Linked DNA regions of Polymorphobacter megasporae. The protein of the gene in region 2 interacts with the protein of the main gene of each other region in a pairwise test. Links are inferred from orthologs where the notes say so. Each region holds a gene or a part of one and is shown on either strand. Other genes may lie near its edges. The genes, in order: pheT and secD.

Region 1 (9,556 bases), 3.7 Mb from region 2 along the record:
GATGTGCCTCGGCATGAACCCCGACAAGGTCCCGGCGGGTGAGCGCTGCGCCTCGACGAGCAACCGCAACTTCGTCGGCCGCCAGGGTCCCGGCGCACGGACGCATCTGTTGTCGCCCGCGATGGCGGCGGCGGCGGCGGTCACCGGCCATCTCACCGACGTCCGCGAGTTGATGGGCTGATGCAACCGTTCCACACCGTCACCGGTATCGCCGTCCCGTTCGGCGCGGAGAATGTCGACACCGACGTCATCATCCCGTCGCGCTTTCTCAAGACCGTGACGCGGTCGGGGCTCGGCGCGGGGGCGTTCGACGTCATCCGCAGCGACCCCGGCAACATCTTCGACTCGGCCCGCAACACGGGCGCGCCGATCCTGATCGCGGGCGACAACTTCGGCTGCGGGTCGAGCCGCGAACACGCGCCATGGGCGCTCGCCGACATGGGCTTCCGCGTCGTCATCGCACCGAGCTTCGCCGATATCTTCAGCGGCAATTCGTACAAGAACGGACTGGTGCTGGTCGAACTGCCGCAGGAGCAGATCGACCGGCTGATGGTCGTCGCCGCCGATGCCGACATCACCGTCGACCTCGAAAACCAGGTCGTCACGACCGGCTATCAGGACCGCTTCACCTTCGCCGTCGACCCGTTCCGCAAGGCCGCCCTGCTGTCGGGGCAGGACGAGATCGGCCTGACGCTGACGATGGCCCCGGCGATCGCGCGCTACGAGGCGCGGCTGGCGAGCGAGCGCCCGTGGCTCGCGGGGGCAGCAACGCGTTAACAGATCGACAAGTCCTCAAAATCCTATTCTGAATAATTTTCATTACGTGTAAGTAACATATGTAGTTGACTTGCGAACGACGCTGATGGAGTCATCATGGCATGATTCAGCTCGCCTATCGCAGTACCAGCATCGTCGACGACGGCTCGTCGACTTTTTTCATTACGCTCGCCGAAATCGTCGAGAAATCGCTGATTAACAACGCAAAGCGGAAGATTACCGGCGTCCTGGCCTTTAATTCCGGGCGATTCGTGCAAATCCTGGAGGGCGCCGCGAGCGACGTCGATCCGATGCTTGCCACAATCACGACCGATCGGCGCCACTCCGGCATCCATATCATGTCGCGTCAGTCGGTCGGCGCGCGGTCGTTCGGGGCGTGGTCGATGGCATTCGTCGGGGGCGGCACCAGCGCTGGGACGATCATGAACCTGCTCGCCGAATGCGATCCGTCGTCGGACGCGTATCGCACGGCGATCGGGGGCCTCGCGAAATGTATCGGCTAAGGCGCAATTAAGTCCGGACGGCGCGCGTCCGGCTTGGCGAAGCGCCGTCGCCTCGGCTACGGGGGCACGATGACCAAGACCCTGCTCCTCCTCCCCGGCGACGGGATCGGCCCCGAAGTCACCGCGCAGGCCGCGCGCGTCGTCGACCGGCTCAACACGCATCACGGCCTCGACGTGACGACGGCGACTGCGCGCTTCGGCGGCGCGGCGATCGATGCCGACGGCGTGCCGCTGACCGCAGAGACGCTCGCGCAGGCAAAGGCGTCCGACGCGGTGCTGATGGGCGCGGTCGGCGGGCCGCAATGGGCAAAGCAGGCGTACGACAAGCGTCCCGAGGCAGGGCTGCTGGCACTGCGCGCGGGGATGAACGTCTTCGCCAACCTGCGCCCGGCGAAATGTTTCGCCGCGCTCGCCGACGCGTCGAGCCTCAAGCGCGAGATCGTCGACGGGCTCGACATCCTGTTCGTCCGCGAACTCACCGGCGGGGTCTATTTCGGCGAGCCGCGCGGGATCGAGGATCTCGGCAATGGCGAGCGCCGCGGCGTCAACACCCACGTCTATACGTCGTCTGAAATCCGCCGCGTCGCACGGGTCGCCTTCGACCTCGCCAAGCACCGGAGTCGCCGGGTCGCTTCGGCCGAAAAGGCGAACGTGATGGAAGCGGGGCTGTTGTGGCGTGAGGAGGTGCAGGCGCTCCGCGACGCCGACTATCCGCACATCGACCTGACGCATATCCTCGCCGACAACGCCGCGATGCAGCTGGTCAAGGCGCCGAAGCAGTTCGACATCATTCTCACCGACAATCTGTTCGGCGATATCCTGTCCGACGCGGCGGCGATGCTGACGGGATCGCTCGGCATGCTGCCATCGGCGGCGCTGGGCGAGGCGGGGACGCCGGGGCTGTACGAGCCGATCCACGGCAGCGCGCCCGACATTGCCGGGCAGGGGGTGGCGAACCCGTGTGCGTCGATCCTCAGCCTCGCGATGGGGCTGCGCTACTCGCTCGGGCGGCCCGATCTCGCCGACGCGGTCGAAGCGGCGGTCGCAGCGGCGCTCGATGGCGGTGCGCGGACGCGCGACATCGGCGGGACGCTGGCAACCGCCGCGATGGCCGACGCGGTCCTCGCGCACCTCTAGTCGAGCGCCGCCGCGACCGCGGCAATCGCGCGTGCGATATCGGCGTCGGTCGTTCGCCAGTTAATCACGCAGATCCGCATCGCGCGCTGGCCGCGCCACGTCGTCGCCCCGAACATCGCCTCGCCGCTCGCGTTGATCCGGGCGATGACGGCATCGGTCGCGTCGCCGAACGAGATCAGCGCCTGATTGAGCCCGGGGCCGCCGATCAGCCGCGCGCCGGGGAGCGCGGCGATGCCGTGCGCCAGCGTCGCGGCATGCGCGCAGCAGCGGTCGACGAGCGCTGTGATGCCGTCGCGCCCCAACTCACGCAGCGCCGCATAGACGACGAAACCGCGTGCCCGGCGGCTCCATTCGGGGTTCCAGTCGACCGCCTCGCGTGCATCGCCGCCGACCGGCATGTAGCTCGCCGATACCGTCATCGCGGCGCGGTGCGCGGGGGCGTCGGCAACGACGGCGATTCCGCAGTCGTACGGGATGTTGAGCCATTTGTGCGCGTCGGTCGCCCAGCTGTCGGCGCGTTCGACCCCGTCGACGACCGCGCGGTGCCGTGGCGACGCCTTCGCCCACAAGCCGAACGCGCCGTCGACATGGACCCACGCGCCGGCCGCCTTGGCGCGTGGGATCAGCGTGGCGAAGTCGTCGCACGACCCGATGTTGAGGTCGGCGGCATTGAGCGCGACGATCACCGGGCGGTCGCCCGCGGCGGCGAGAGCGGCGTCGAATGCGGTCAGCAGGATCCGCCCGTCGTCGCCGGTTGCGACAGGCAAGAGCGCCTTCGTGCCGATCCCGAGCAGCCGCAGCGCGCGATCGATCGACAAATGCCGCTGGTCGTTCGCGATCACCATGATCGGCGGCCCCCCGGCGAGACCGTCGGCCTCGACGTCCCAGCCGCGGCCGGCGAGCAGCCGGTGGCGCGCCGCCGCAAGGCAGGTCGCATGCGCCATCTGGCAACCGCTGGTCAGCGCGAACGACGCCGCTGCCGGTAGGCCCAGCACGTCCTTGAGCCAATTCCCAGCGATCTCCTCGACCGCCGACGCGGCCGGGCTGCACGCTGTCAGGCCGGCATTCTGGTCCCATGTCGCGGCAAGCCAGTCGGCGGCGAGCGCCGAGGGGAGGGTGCCGCCGATGACCCAGGCGAAAAACCGACCGCCAGCGCTGCCGGTAATCCCGCCCTCGACGGCGGCAACAAGGTCCGTGATCACCTCGTCCGCAGCGGTTCCGGTATCGCCCAGCCCGATGTCGAGCCGGGCGCGGAGGTCGGCGAGGCTCACCGTTGCCGCGACGGGAGCGGCATCGAGTCCGGTGACATACGCCTTGGCCGCGGTGGCGGCAGCGTCGAGCGCGCGGATCGTCATCGTCTGATCGGTCATCAAAGTCTCCCCCGGAGGCGTATCGCACGGCTGGGCGCTGCGGTCTGGCGCTTTCCGGTTTCCGCGCTCGACTTGCCGATCTGCCTGCGCGTCGCTAAGTCGCGCACCCACAGGAGAACACGAATGGCCTACAACGTCGCCGTCGTCGGCGCGACCGGGAGCGTCGGGCGCGAGATGCTCAACATCCTTGCCGAGCGGCAGTTTCCGATCAAGGAAATCGCTGCGCTCGCGAGCGGGCGCAGCCAGGGCGACATCATCGATTTCGGCGAGGACGGGCGCACGCTCAAGGTGCAGAACCTCGAGCATTTCGACTTCTCCGGCTATGACATCGCGCTGTTCGCGGCAGGGTCGGGCCCGGCGGCGCAATACGCCCCGATCGCCGCCGCCGCCGGGTGCGTGGTCATCGACAATTCGTCGCTGTTCCGCATGGAGCGCGACGTCCCGCTGATCGTGCCCGAGGTCAACCCGACCGCGATCGACGGCTACACCAAGCGCAATATCATCGCGAACCCGAACTGTTCGACTGCACAGATGGTCGTCGCGCTCCAGCCGCTCCACGAGGCGGCGACGATCAAGCGCGTCGTCGTCGCGACCTACCAGTCGGTTTCGGGCGCGGGCAAGGCGGGGATGGACGAGCTGTTCGAACAGACCCGCGCGGTCTTCGTCGGCGACCCCAAGACGCATTCGAAGTTCACCAAGCAGATCGCCTTCAACGTCATCCCGCACATCGACGTCTTCATGCCCGACGGCCAGACCAAGGAAGAATGGAAGATGGTCGCCGAAACCGCGAAGATCATGGGGCAGGACATCAAGGTCGCCGCGACGTGCGTCCGCGTGCCGGTCTTTGTCGGTCACTCCGAAGCGATCTCGATCGAGTTCGAGCGGCCGTTGTCGGCGGCACAGGCGCAGGCGATCCTGCGCGAGGCCCCCGGCGTCATGCTCGTCGATAAGCGCGAAGACGGCGGCTACATCACCCCGCTCGAATGCGTCGGCGAATATGCGACCTACGTCAGCCGCGTCCGCAAGGATCCGACCGTCGAATACGGCCTGCAGCTGTGGTGCGTCGCGGATAATCTCCGCAAGGGTGCGGCGCTCAACGCGGTCCAGATCGCCGAGCTGCTCGGGCGGCGGCACCTGAAAAAGGCGGCTTAGACCCGTCCCGCAGCGTTCGTTTCGCCCGTTCGGGCCCGGGGCAAGGCAGCCGCTTGTCGCCGCTTGACGATTCCGCCCGCTTGAATCGCGGGCGGAATGACAATCCCGCCAAGGGTTTGGCTCCTTTTATTGCGTAAGACGTTTTGGTGACGGCTTCGCTAATCGGCTGCAATTGCGCCGTGCGAGGCTGCTCCGGGTACCGGCGCGTTTTCACCGGTAATTAGCTTAAGAGGTTCCCTCCTTATGATGAAATTCATTTTCGCCGCATCTGCGGCGTTGGCCGCTGCGTCGGCATCGGCCCAGGTCGGTTCGGTCGTCAGCGAGCCGACGCAGGCGTTCAACGGGCCGTACATCGGTATCCAGGGCGGCTGGCAGCAGGATGAGCAGCGGCTCGGGCTCGCGACCGCCGACGGCTCGTTCTACCGCGCGCGCGACCGGACGTCGGGTTTCGCCTATGGCGGACAGATCGGCTACGACTACCGTCTGAGCCCGCACTTCGTCCTCGGTGTCGAGGCGAGCGCGACCGGGCGGACCGGCGATGGCCGGTCGTACGACGGCTATAACAACATCTACGATCTGCGCGTCGGACGGACCTTCAACGGAACCGGCCGCCTTGGTTATCTCGTCAATCCCGGCGGGCTGGTCTACGTCCGCGGCGGCTATTCGAACGCGCGCTTCGACACCGGAAACGGCACCGGATACGATGTCGAGAACCGTGACGGCTACACCGTCGGCGTCGGCTACGAGCAGGCGATCGCCCGCGCGGTGACGGCCCGGGTCGAGTATAACTACTCGGAATACGGCACGCGCAACCTGTACGACGCCTCGTTCGCCAACGAGGGCAACGTCACCAGCAATTACCGCCGCAACGCTGTGACGGCAGGGCTGAACTTCCACTTCTAGTCGACCACGCCGGGGCAGGGAGATCCTGCCCCGGCACGCTTCGATTGCCGGTGTCCAAGCCGGAGCGTATCGAACGCGCATGAGCAATGACCCGACCAAGACCGCCGTGCCGGCGCAGACCTTTGCTTCGTTCGACGGGCAGGCGATCGTATGGCGCGAGGTCGGGGAGGGGCGGCCCGTCGTCCTGCTCCACGGGCTGTTCAGCGACGCGGTTACCAACTGGATCAGGTTCGGCACCGCCGCGACGATCGCCGCCGCCGGGTTCCGTGTCATCATGCCCGATTTCCGCGGGCACGGGCTGAGTGCCAAGCCGCACGACGCCGCTGCGTACCCGGTCGACGTCCTGTCGCGCGATGTCGAGGCGCTCGTCGCGCACCTCGGGCTGACCGACTTCGACCTCGGCGGCTATTCGCTCGGCAGCCGGACCGCGGTGCGCTTGATGGTTCGTGGGATGCGTCCGCGCCGCGTGGTCCTCGCCGGGATGGGCCTCGCCGGGTTGATCGAGTCGAACCGGCGGACCGGCTGGTTCCTAAACGTCATCGCCGAGCCCGACAGCTTCGCGCGCGGCACCCCCGGCTGGCTCGCGGTCCAGTTCATGAAGACCAACAAGATCGACGGTGAGGCGGTGTCGCACCTCCTCCGCGCGCAGGCGGAAACGTCGATCGACGCGATCCGCGCGCTGGCGACCCCGGCGCTGGTGGTGTGCGGTGCCGCCGATCAGGACAATGGCTCGGCCCCCGATCTCGCGGCGGCGCTGCCTAACGCACACTATAACGAGATCCCGGGGACGCACATGAGTTCGGTCACGATGCCCAACCTCGGCGCTGCGATCGCCGCGTTCGTGGCGCAGGAAAGTCCCGCTTAATTACCGATTGTCATCCCCGCGAAGGCGGGGACCGAAGGTCACCACTGGCAGGGACTTTGGGTCCCCGCTTTCACGGGGATGACGTCGAAATGATAACCTAGCCCCGCAGCACGCCGCCAACCTTCGCCGCGGCGGCGACGATCTTCGCCGAGATCGCGTCGATGTCGGCATCGGTGAAGCTGCGCTCGACCGGCTGGAGCGTTACCGTCAACGCAAGGCTGACCTTGTCGTCGAGCGGGAAGCGGTCGAACAGCGCGACGTTGGTGATCGCCACCTTGTCGGCGCCGCGAACGCTCCGCAGCAGCGTCTCTGCGGGCAGATCGGCGGCGACGACGAAGGCGAAGTCGCGGGTTATCGCCTGCAACGGCGGCGGGGTGAACGCCGGGCGCGACCGCTTGCCCGACCGCGCCGCCGGGATCGCATCGAGGTAGATTTCGGCGACCGCGACCGGCTCGCGTGTCGTCGCGACGCGCGGGTGGAGCTCGCCGAAGCTCGCCAGAACCATCTTCGCTCCGAGTGCGAGGCGGCCCGAACGCCCGGGGTGGAACCACGGATCGACGGGCGGCAGGACGCTCAGCCGGTCGACCGGCACCCCGGCGGCGGCGAGCGCGGCGACCGCCTCGGCCTTCGCGTCGAACGCCGAATAAGTCGTCGCCGCGCCGGTCCGCCAGTCGCGCGCGCGCGCGGCACCGGCCATCACGATCGCAGCAGTGGCGTGCTCGCCATCGGCCAGATAGCGCCGCCCGACCTCGAACAGCCGGACGCCCGCCTCGCCGCGGTCGAGGTTGCGCTTCGCCGCCGCGAGCAGCCCGGGGACGAGCGACGGACGCATCGCCGACAGCTCGGACGAGATCGGATTGTCGAGCGTCCACGCCGCGCCGCCGAACGGCTCGGCCTGCGCCGGGGAGACGAAGCTCCATGTCACCGCCTCGTCGAGCCCGCGCGCGGCGAGTGCGCGGCTAAGGCGGCGCTCGATCAATTGCGCCGGGGTCGCGGTCGGGCGGGCGACGCCCTCGGCGCGCGGCAGCGGGGTCGACGGGATATGCGCAAAGCCGTTGATGCGGACGACTTCCTCGACGATATCGGCCTCGCCGTCGATGTCGCGCCGCCACGACGGCACGGCGATGCGCCAGCGCTCGCCGCGCGTCACGCCGAAGCCGAGCCGCGTCAGGATCGCCGCCTGTTCGTCGGTCCCGACCGCGACCCCCGCGAGGGTGCGGGTGCGGTCGGGGCGGTACATCACGGTCTTGTCGGGGACGGGGATGCTGCCGGCGACGACCGCGTCGGACGCCTCGCCGCCGCACAGGTCGAGGACCATCGCGGTCGCGAGGTCGAGGCCGCCGACGAGGAAACCGGGGTCGACACCGCGTTCGAAGCGCGCGCGCGCGTCGCTGCTCAGCCCAAGCTTGCGCCCGGTCGCGCCGATCCGCTCGGGGGCGAAATAGGCGCATTCAATCAGCACGTCGGTCGTCGCCGCCGACACGCCCGACGCCGCCCCGCCCATGATCCCGCCGATGTCGTGGACTTCGCGGTCGTCGGCGATGACGGTCATTGTCGCGTCGAGCGCATAGGTCTTGCCGTTGAGCGCGGCGACGCTTTCGCCCGGCACCGCGCGCCTGGCGGTCAGTCCGCCGGTGACATGCGCGAGGTCGTAGACGTGAAGCGGGCGGCCACGGTCGAAGGTGATGAAATTGGTGATGTCGACAAGCGCCGAGATCGGCTTCTGCCCGATCGCGCGGAGCCGCCGCTGGAGCCAGTCGGGCGAGGGGCCGTTGACGACGCCGCGAACTGCGCGCCCGAGGAACGCCGGGCAGCTGTCAGGATCGTCGGTGCGGATTTCGACCGGGCAGGGGAAGCAGCCCGCGACCGGCGCGACCGGCGGCGTCCGCAGCGTCCCAATACCGGCGGCGGCGAGGTCGCGCGCGATCCCGGCGACCCCCATGCAATCCTGCCGGTTCGGCGTGATCCCGACCTCGATCACCGGATCGTCGAGCGCTGCCCATGCGGCGTAGGCGGTGCCGATCGGGGCGTCTTCGGGAAGGTCGATGATCCCGTCATGCTCGTCGGACAGCTCGAGCTCGCGCATCGAACACATCATCCCACGCGATTCGACGCCGCGAATGCTCGCGACCTTGAGCGTCAGGTCGCTCCCGGGAACGTACGTCCCGACCGCGCCGAACACGCCCTTCATCCCCGCGCGCGCGTTCGGCGCACCGCAAACAACTTGGACCGAATCGCCGCCGGTGGTGACGGTCAGCACCTGGAGCTTGTCGGCCTGCGGGTGCGGCGCGGCGGTGAGCACCTCGGCGATGACGAACGGCGCGAGCGCCTTCGCCGGATCGGTCACCCCCTCGACCTCGAGCCCGCAATCGGTCAGCGCGGTCAGAATGCGGTCGAGCGAGGCATCGGTGTCGAGATGGTCGCGGAGCCACGACAGAGTGAATTTCACGCCCCGACTCCCCCGCTCAGCGTCGGCACGTCGATGCCGCGGAAGCCGTAGTGGCGGAGCCAGCGGGCGTCGCCGTCGAAGAAGGCGCGGAGGTCGGTCATGCCGTATTTGAGCATCGCCAGCCGGTCGATGCCGCAGCCGAAGGCAAAGCCCTGATACTCCTCGGGGTCGAGGCCGCAGGCTTCGATGACGCGCGGATGGACCATGCCGCTGCCGAGGATTTCGAGCCACGACTCGCTGCCGCCGATCGACAGCGTGCCGCCCGCCCACGAACAGCCGACGTCGACTTCGGCCGACGGCTCGGTGAAGGGGAAATAGCTCGGGCGCAGCCGCAGCTCGATCTCGTCGACCTCGAAGAACGCCTTGACGAAGGTCTCGAGCGTCCACTTGAGATGTCCCA
Region 2 (9,473 bases):
ATGGACAGCATGGTTCGAGCGTGTGGGCGACCGTCGTGCGGGTCAAGGCAATGTAGGCGTCGGTCGCTTTCTTGTGCGCCGATTCCGACGACGACGCATGATGAAGCTGTACCAATGAGAAAGAACGCGTGCCGCCCGGTGGCGACGAGGGAGCCTACCGCGATCCGGGGGGTGTAGGACAGCGGCTTCGACAGCTGCTCCCGCCGTGGTGTTGCCGTTCCCGCAACCGCCTCGCGGGGCTTGCCCGCTACCCGGCATTGCTGGCAGACAATACAGTAGCGCTCAAATCACCGCTGGCCGGGTAAGATAGAGTGGCTACAATCAACGTCATACCCGCGAAGGCGGGGATGACGGAACGTCAGACTGATTTCGCGCACCAGGAGCCCTCGCCGATGTCGATCCCCGCCGCCCTCAGCCGCCGCCTGTCGATCCCGGTGATTGCGTCGCCGCTATTCATCATCTCGAACCCCGACCTCGTCATCGCGCAGTGCAAGGCGGGCGTCATCGGCAGTTTCCCGAGCCTTAACGCGCGCCCGCTCGCGCAGTTCGAGGAGTGGCTTGTCCGATTGAACGCTGAGATTGGCCCCGACGACGCGCCGTATGCGGTCAACCTGATCGTCCACAAGTCGAACGACCGGCTGATGGACGACCTCGCTTTGTGCGTGAAGTACAAGGTCCCGGTGATCATCACGTCGCTCGGCGCGCGGGTCGACGTCAACGAAGCGATTCATTCGTACGGCGGCATCGTCATGCACGACGTCATCAACGACCGCTTCGCCCACAAGGCGATCGAGAAGGGCGCCGACGGCCTGATCGCGGTCGCCGCCGGGGCGGGCGGCCATGCCGGCACGACCTCGCCGTTCGCGCTCATCCAGGAAATCCGCAAGTGGTTCGACGGCCCGCTCGCGCTGTCGGGGTCGATCGCCAGCGGCGCGTCGGTGCTTGCGGCGACCGCGATGGGAGCCGACTTCGCCTATATCGGCTCGGCGTTCATCGCCACGACCGAGGCGCGCGCCGACGAGCGCTACAAGCAGATGATCGTCGACAGTTCGGCATCCGACATCGTCTATTCGAGCCTGTTCACCGGGGTCAGTGGCAACTACCTCAAGCCGTCGATCACGCTTGCCGGAATGGACCCCGACCACCTTCCCGAGGGCGACGTCTCGACGATGGACTTCGGCAGCGGCGCCGCGCCCAAGGCGTGGAAGGAAATCTGGGGCTGCGGCCAAGGGATCGGCGCGATCGATGCCGTTATGCCAGCGGCGGCGTTCATCGCGAAGCTGCGCCGCGAGTATGATAGCGCCCGCGGCCGGATCGGGATCGCGCCGTTGCGAGCGGTGGCGGCGTAGTTCAGACCGTCACGGCGGAGCGCGGAACCCCGATGCACCGGCGTCGTTGCGGTTCGACACAGGAGAGACGCCCATGGAACTGACTATCCCGCTCGAGACCGTCTGCCGCGTCATCCTGCGCGCCCGCGAGTTCGAGGCGCTGGTGCCCGACACCGATCCCGACGACGGCTCGAACCCGACCGATGACGGCGCCGCCGACGAGATCGAGGACGACGGCGACAACCCGACCGAGGAGGAGCTGCGCGCGATCATCGACGACCTCGCCGACGACGAGAAGGCCGAGCTCGTTGCCCTCGCGCTGGTCGGCCGCGGGACGTACGATGCGAGCGAGTGGTCCGACGCGATGGACGACGCCAGCGAGGAGGTCGACGACGCTGCGGACTTCCTGCTCGATCTGCCGATGCTTGCGGCGTACCTCGAAGGCGGCCTCGCCGCGTTCGACCTGTCGTGCGACGGGCTTGGGCAGGTCGTCTGACGCTCTGCTTAAGTTGACAGAGTTGGCAATTTCGACGCCGTGATCGCGTCCTGCGGTCACGGCATTAAGTTGACAGTGTTGACGTTTTCGGCGGTTTGGCGCGGCTTGTCCGCGGGCTCGAACGGTAGAGCAGGAGCGCGGTCAGCAGGCGATTAGTGACGACGACCCGCTCGCCGACGATCGCCCCCTTGTACTTCACTGGCCGCGTCTCGCCCTCGGACACGCGGTCGGCTGCCTCGTCCGCGATGTCGGCCATGTAGCGGTCGAGCGCCGCATCCCACGCGCGGGCGAAGGCGGCATTGTGCGGCTGATCGCGAAACTTGTACGCGCTTGTCCGCGACAGGCCGATCCGCGCACAGACCTCGCGGACGTTACCCGAGGTCGCGAGGTCGGTGACGAACTGACGCTGACGCGCCGGGGTCCACCCGGTGCGACGACGACGGCGACGAGGCGGGGAAGTGTCCATCCCCGCCCATAGCCTAATTGGTTCGCAATGTCAAGATTGCACCGCCAAATCCTACAAAAGGTAAGATCAGCGGCGTGCCCGCTCGACGTTGATCGACGGGCCGGCCTTCTTCGCCAGCGGCTCGATCTTCGGCTTGACGCCGAGCGCGATCAGCAGCGACGACGAGACGAAGATCGACGAATATGTGCCGACGACGATCCCGAGCAGCATCGCTGCGGTGAACCCGAAGATCACGTCGGGGCCGAGCAGCAGCATCGCGGTCAGCGCGGTGATCATCGCCAGCGACGTCATCACGGTGCGCGGCAGCGTCTCGTTGACGCTGAGGTCGATGATCGGGCCGATGTCCATCTGGCGGTACTTGCGCAGGTTTTCGCGAATCCGGTCATCGATCACGACCTTGTCGTTGAGGCTGTAGCCGATGATCGTCAGGATCGCGGCGACGACGTTCAAGTCGAACTCGAGGTGTGTCAGCGCGAAGAAACCGAGCGTCACCGTGACGTCGTGGACGAGCGCGACGACGGTCGAGACGCCGAAATGCCATTCGAAGCGGAACCAGGTGAACAGCGCTACCGCCGCCATCGACAGCAGCACCGCGAGCGCACCCTTGTGGATCAGCTCCTGGCTGACCTTGCCGCTCACCGACTCGGTGCGGCGGAAGCTGACATTGCCGTATTTGCCCTTGAGGTCGCTCTGGACCTTGGCGACGACCTTCTGCACCGCGGTCTGGTCGCCCGGCGGCAGCGGCAGGCGGATCAGGATGTTCTTCGGCGAGCCGAATTCCTGCAGCGAGACATCGCCGACGCCGAGGCCGCGAACCTCGCCGCGCAGCCGGTCGAGCGGCGGTGCCACCGGGAAGGCGACCTCCATCGTCAACCCGCCGACGAAATCGACGCCGAGGTTGAGCCCGCGCGTCGCGAGCAGCCCGATCGAGCCGAGCGTCAGCAGCAGCGTCAGCGCGAACGCGAAGTAGCGAAGCTTGACGAAGCCGATGTTGGTGTTGTCAGGAACGATCTTCAACGGCATGACTGGCTTCCTTGATCCTCCCCGCCTTCGGGGAGGGGGACCATCGCCCTTGCGATGGTGGAGGGGCGGTTGAACGGGCTCACTGCTTGCGCGCTCAGCCACGAGGCAACACCGGAAGCGTCGCTCAAAACCGCTGCGGCGGGAATCCTGATACAGCGCAAGCCTTGCGTTGCGAGCCATGCATCGCGGGAGATATCGCGCTGCGGCCGATCGGCATGGTCGTGCGAGCGACCATCGATCTCGATAGCCAGCCGCGCGGCTGAACAATAAAAGTCGAGCACGTACTCACCTACCGCATGCTGGCGGCGAAACTTCAGCCCACCCGGCCGCAGACGGAGTTCCTGCCAGAGCAGGACTTCGGGAAGGCTCATGTCGCGGCGCAGCCGGCGGGCCGTGTCGACGTTGCGCGGAACGCCGCTCATGCGGTCTGCGAGCTCGTACGCCCGCCCCTCCACCATGCAAGGGCATGGTCCCCCTCCCCGAAGACGGGGAGGATTTCGATCAAATTCATATCGTCAGCGCCTTCGGGCGGGCGCTCGTCAGCCAGCGCGAGACCATCAGACGAACGACGGTGACGGCGGTAAAGACGCTCGTGGCGATGCCGATCGACAGCACCACCGCGAAGCCCTTGATCGGCCCCGACCCGAACATGAACATGATGATCGCGACGATGATGTTGAGCGAGTTCGCGTCCCAGATCGTCCGCGTCGCGTCGCGGAAGCCGACCTCGACGCTCGCGATGACGCCCCGGCCCTTGCGCTGCTCCTCGCGGATGCGCTCGTTGATCAGGACGTTGGCGTCGACCGCCGCGCCGATCGTCAGGACAAGGCCCGCGATCCCCGGCAGCGTCAGCGTCGCGCCGACGACCGACATCACGCCGATGATCAGGATCATGTTGAGGATCAGCGCGATCACCGAATAGACGCCGAAGCGGCCGTAGGTGACGATCATCAGCAGCGCGACCGCGATCACCGCGGTGCCCGCAGCGAGGCTGCCGGCGCGGATCGAGTCGGCACCGAGGTCGGGACCGACGGTGCGTTCCTCGACGACCTTCAGCTCGACCGGCAGCTTGCCCGACCGCAGCAGGATGGCGAACTGGTTCGCGCTCGCGGTCGTGTAGTTGCCCGAGATGATGCCCGAGCCGCCGAGGATCGCGCCATTGATCCGTGGCGCGGAGATGACCTTGTTGTCGAGGATGATCGCGAACGGCTTGCCGACATTCTCCTGCGTCGCCTTGGCGAAGCGGCGGCCGCCGGTCGAATCGAAGCGGAAGGTGACGGCGGGCGAGCCGTTGTCGTCCTGCCCGACCTGGCTGTCGACGAGCTGGTCGCCGGTGATCATCGCGCGGCGCTTGACCGCGACGGTGCCCGGCTGGTCGGCATACGGCAGGATCTGGCTGCCGGCGGGGGCGTGACCCGCGGCGACTTCGGCGGGGTCGGCGTCGGTGTCGACGAGCTTGAATTCGAGCTTGGCGGTCTTGCCGAGCAGCGCCTTAAGCGCCGACGGGTCCTGCAGGCCGGGGACTTGGACGACGATGCGGTTGTCGCCCTGGCGGACGATCGTCGGCTCGCGGGTGCCGAGTTCGTCGATCCGGCGGCGGATGACTTCTACCGCCTGCTCCATCGCGCTGTTGGTCGCCGACGTGATGCCGGCGTCGGTCGGCGTCATCGTCACGCGGTTGCCGTCGACGACGGCGACCTCGACATCGCGCTGCCCGGTGAGGTTGCCGACGGGGCGCGTTACCTTGCGCAGCGTTTCGACCGCACGGTCGAGCTGGGTCGGGTCGGTCACCGTCAGTGCGACGGCGCTGCCGGTGATGCCGAGGTCGCGATACTTGACCGCGCCGCCGTCGGCTCCAGCGAGTTCGGTACGGGCAGTTTCCTCGAGGCCGTCGAGCTTCTGCTTGCGGACGTCGTCGGTCGCCGCTTCGAGCATCATGTAGCTGCCGCCGCGCAGGTCGAGGCCGAGATTGAGCGTTCCCGTGGGCACGAACGACGGCAGCGACTTGAGCGTCGCCGCGGGGATGAAATTGGGGATCGCGAAGATCACGCCGAGGACCAGCGTGGCCAGAATCGTCCACACTTTCCAGTTTGGAAAGCCGAGCATGCTAGTTCTTCGTGTCGTTGGCGGCGGCGGGGAGCGGCTTGGTCCGGACTTCGGACAGCGTGCCCTTGACGACGCGCAGCTTGACGCCGGTCGCGACCTCGACCTCGAGCTCGGTGTCGGCGACCTTGGTCACCCGTCCGATCAGCCCGCCGCCGGTGACGACCTCGTCGCCGCGCTTGACCGCGTCGATCGCGGCGCGATGCGCCTTGGCGCGCTGCTGCTGCGGGCGGATCATCAGGAAGTAGAAGATCGCGAAAATCGCCACATACGGCAGGAACAGGAGCAGGTTGCCCTGGAGGCCGGAGGCCGCTGCCGTCTGGGCATAGGCCGGGGATGAGAACATGAAAGTTTCTTCCGTGGGGTAGGTTTGCGCGGCTCTATAGCCGATGCGAGGTAGCGCGCAAATGGTCGCGGCGCTGCTGGCGATCCTGCCCCTCCCCGTTGCGGGGTGGATCGGGTACATCGCGCCGATGACCGACCCCCTCATCCGCATCGCCGACGCGCTCGATCGCCTTGTGCCGCCGCTCCCCGTGCCCGCCGATCCCGCGGTTGGCGATGCCTTCGTCTTCGACGGCGGCGTTCTGCGCGCGGTCGCCCCGCCGCCGGCCCAGCCGCTCGCTCGTTTTGCCGGGGTCGACGCCCAGCGCGATGCCCTGCTCGCCAACACCCGGCGCCACGCCGCCGGAGCAGCCGCGCACGACGTCCTGCTGTGGGGCGCGCGCGGGATGGGCAAAAGCTCGCTCGTTCGCGCGGTCCATGCGGCGGTGGTTGCCGAGGCGACTGGGCCGGCGCTCGCGCTGATCCAGGTCGCGCGCGACGATCTGACCGGCCTGCCCGGCCTGTTCCGCGTGCTCGGACTAACCTCCCGCCGCTTCATCGTCTATGCCGACGACGTCTCGTTCGAGGCCGACGAGCGCCAGTACAAGGCGCTGCGATCGATCCTCGACGGCGGGATCGAGGCACGACCCGATAACGTCCGGCTTGCCGTCACGTCGAACCGGCGGCACCTCGTGGCGCGCGAGCACGCCGATACCGAGGCGGCGAGCGCGATCAACGCGCGCGACGTCATCGACGACCGGCTCGCGCTCGCCGATCGCTTCGGGCTCAGCCTCGGGTTTCACAACTGCGACCAGATTACATATCTGGCGATCGTCGCGGGCTATGCAGCCGCGCATGGTCTCGCCTTCACCGACGCCGAGGCGCTCGAATGGGCGGTGGGGCGCGGCCACCGCTCGGGCCGGGTCGCGTGGCAGTTCGTCATCGAACTGGCGGGGCGCGCCAATCGCGCTATCGCGATGTGATTTGGTCCGCTATCGCTCGGACGTGACGATTTCAGACCGAAATTTTCAACGGCTGGTCCTCGCGGCGATGGCGAGCGGTCTCGTGCTGTTGCTGATCGCTGCGGGCGTGGTCGTCCTTGCGGCCGGCGAACGGCAGCGCAGCACCGCGCTCGTCGTGCATACCTATGAGGTCGAGCGCGCGCTCGACAAGTTCAGCATCCTGACCGAACAGCTCGAAACAGCCCGGCGCGGATATCTGCTCCACCATCGCCAAGCGTCGCTCGACACGTATCGGCGGACGACCGCCGCGATCCCGCATCAACTCGATCGCCTGGAATCGCTGACCCGCGACAACGCCTCGCAGCAGACGCGGATCGTCGGCCTGCGCGCCGAGGCAAAGCTTCATCTCGATTCGGCGCAGCAGACCTTCGCACGGCTGGCCGACCCGAACCCGGCGATGCAGGCGATGGCCGATTTCGCCGTCGACAGCAGCTTCGTCTCGATGGTCGCGCTGCGCAACATGACGTCGGTGATGGAGACCGAGGAGAAGCGGCTGCTGGCCATCCGCCGGGCGGCGCAGGACAAGGCGTCGTCCGACCTTAATATCATCCTCGGCGTGGTCGGCTTTCTGATCCTCGGGATCATGGGCGGCGCGTCGTGGATCGTGCTGCGCTACACCGCCGACCTCAATGTCGCGCAGGAGGCGTTGCGCAGCGTCAATTCGGGGCTCGAAGACGCGGTGACCGCGCGCACGGTCGAACTCAGCCGCGCCAACGACGAGATTCAGCGCTTCGCCTATATCGTCAGCCACGACCTGCGGTCGCCGCTGGTCAACATCATGGGTTTCACCGCCGAGCTCGAGGCGGCGATCGGTCCGTTGACCGGGCTCGCCGACCGGGTCGACCACAGCGCTCCCGACCTGATGCAGAGCGATGCCCGCGAAGCGCTCGCCGACCTCCCCGAAGCGATCGGTTTCATCCGCACCTCGACCAACAAGATGGACCGGCTGATCAACGCGATCCTGCGGCTGTCGCGCGAGGGACGGCGGACGCTGGCCCCGGCACGGGTCGATATCGCCGGGCTTGCCGAGTCGATCCGCGACAGCCTCCAGTTCCGGCTCAACGAACTAAAGGCCGAGATCGCGATCGCCCCCGCAATGCCGACGATCGTTACCGACCGGCTCGCGCTCGAGCAAATCCTGTCGAACCTCATTGAAAACGCGACGAAATATCTTCAGCCGGGCCGTCCCGGGCGGATCGTCGTCAGCGCGCGGCGCGAAGGACAGCGTGTCATCATCGACGTCACCGACAACGGCCGCGGGGTCGCGATTGCCGACCATGAGCGGATTTTCGAGCTGTTCCGCCGCTCGGGGGTTCAGGACCAGCCCGGCGAAGGGCTCGGCCTCGCGCACGTTCGCGCCTTGTCGTATCGCCTGGGTGGCGTCATCACCTGTATCTCCGACCTTGGCGCTGGGGCGACCTTTCGGCTATCGCTGCCGCACGCGCTGAAGGCCGAACTGCGCGAGGAAAGTCCCGCATGAGCGAACATAGCGTCAACATCATCATGATCGAGGATGATGAAGGTCATGCCCGGCTGATCGAAAAGAATATCCGCCGCGCCGGCATCGCCAATGCGATCCGTCATTTCGTCGACGGCACGACCGCGCTCGACTATCTGTTCCACGCCCCCGACGGCCCGGCGAACAACGGCCCGGCGCTGATCCTGCTCGATCTCAACCTGCCCGACATGAGCGGCATCGACATCCTCGGCAAGATCAAGGCCGATCCGCGGCTCAAGCGGACGCCGGTCGTCGTGCTGACCACGACCGACGACAAGCAGGAAATCCAGCGCTGCTACGATCTCGGTGCGAACGTCTACATCACCAAGCCGGTCAACTACGAGAATTTCGCCCGGGCGATACAGCAGCTCGGCTTGTTCCTGTCGGTCATCCAAGTGCCCGAGGTCGGCGACGACGCGTGACCGAGCGTCCGCGCATCCTGTATATCGACGACGACGAGGGACTTTGCCGGCTGGTTTCGCGCGCGCTCGGCAAGCGCGGCTATGATGTCAGTGTCGCGACCAACGGCCTCGACGGGGTCGCGGAGGTCAAGAAGACCGTGTTCGACCTGATCGCGGTCGATCATTACATGCCCGGCTACGATGGTTTAAGCACGCTTGAAGCCCTTCGCGCCCTGCCCGACGTCCCGCCGATCATCTACGTCACCGGGTCCGAAGAGAGCCGGATTGCGGTCGCCGCGCTCAAGGCGGGCGCGATCGACTATGTCGTCAAGACGATCGGCGACGATTTCTTCGACCTGCTGACGAACGCTTTCGACACCGCGATGACCGCCGTCGCCCTGAAGGCGCAAAAGGCCGAGGCCGAGGTCGCGCTGCGCGCGTCGAATGCGCGGCTCGAGGCGCTGCTCCACGAGGTTAATCACCGCGTCGCGAACTCGCTCCAGCTTGTCTCGGCGTTCATTCACCTTCAGGCGAAGGCGCTGACCGATCCCGCCGCGAAGAGCGCGCTCGCCGACACGCAGGCGCGGATCACCGCGATCGCGCAGGTCCACAAGCGGCTGTACACGTCGGACGACGTCGAGGGCGTGGCGATGGACGATTATCTCGCCGCGCTGGTCCGCGAGCTCGAAAAGACGTGGTCGACCCCGGCCTCGCCGCGCGCGCTCCGCCTGATCGCCGCGCCGATCCGGCTGGCGACCGACCGTGCGGTGTCGCTCGGGGTGATCGTCAACGAGCTCGTCAGCAACGCGTGCAAA

What was found.
Region 1: the proteins of secD (region 2) and pheT interact in binary tests that used the Escherichia coli proteins (3 or more experiments, as listed by UniProt). The link is inferred for Polymorphobacter megasporae from one-to-one orthologs.

Annotation. Positions count from the first base shown.
Region 1 is NZ_CP081848.1:109,274-118,829, reverse strand. What follows is about bases 6,481-9,556. They hold pheT (phenylalanine--tRNA ligase subunit beta), read right to left. Parts: upstream 9,157-9,556; coding sequence 6,805-9,156; downstream 6,481-6,804. Other genes in these bases: pheS (phenylalanine--tRNA ligase subunit alpha), read right to left, coding at 9,153-9,556; KTC28_RS00580 (alpha/beta fold hydrolase), read left to right, coding at 6,481-6,707. In the rest of the region: leuC (3-isopropylmalate dehydratase large subunit), read left to right, coding at 1-181; leuD (3-isopropylmalate dehydratase small subunit), read left to right, coding at 181-777; KTC28_RS00605 (BLUF domain-containing protein), read left to right, coding at 879-1,280; leuB (3-isopropylmalate dehydrogenase), read left to right, coding at 1,350-2,417; KTC28_RS00595 (pyridoxal phosphate-dependent decarboxylase family protein), read right to left, coding at 2,414-3,787; KTC28_RS00590 (aspartate-semialdehyde dehydrogenase), read left to right, coding at 3,911-4,939; KTC28_RS00585 (outer membrane protein), read left to right, coding at 5,183-5,842; more of KTC28_RS00580, read left to right, coding at 5,922-6,480.
Region 2 is NZ_CP081848.1:3,813,947-3,823,419, forward strand. The notes cover bases 3,121-6,113. They hold secD (protein translocase subunit SecD), read right to left. Parts: upstream 5,420-6,113; coding sequence 3,821-5,419; downstream 3,121-3,820. Other genes in these bases: secF (protein translocase subunit SecF), read right to left, coding at 3,121-3,313; KTC28_RS17745 (endonuclease domain-containing protein), read right to left, coding at 3,304-3,735; yajC (preprotein translocase subunit YajC), read right to left, coding at 5,421-5,762; KTC28_RS17760 (ATP-binding protein), read left to right, coding at 5,824-6,113. Also shown: KTC28_RS17720 (Na+/H+ antiporter), read right to left, coding at 1-11; KTC28_RS17725 (NAD(P)H-dependent flavin oxidoreductase), read left to right, coding at 393-1,349; KTC28_RS17730 (DUF3775 domain-containing protein), read left to right, coding at 1,423-1,824; KTC28_RS17735 (hypothetical protein), read right to left, coding at 1,889-2,290; more of secF, read right to left, coding at 2,357-3,120; more of KTC28_RS17760, read left to right, coding at 6,114-6,720; KTC28_RS17765 (sensor histidine kinase), read left to right, coding at 6,743-8,239; KTC28_RS17770 (response regulator), read left to right, coding at 8,236-8,679; KTC28_RS17775 (sensor histidine kinase), read left to right, coding at 8,676-9,473. UniProt on the Escherichia coli protein: Part of the Sec protein translocase complex. Interacts with the SecYEG preprotein conducting channel. SecDF uses the proton motive force (PMF) to complete protein translocation after the ATP-dependent function of SecA.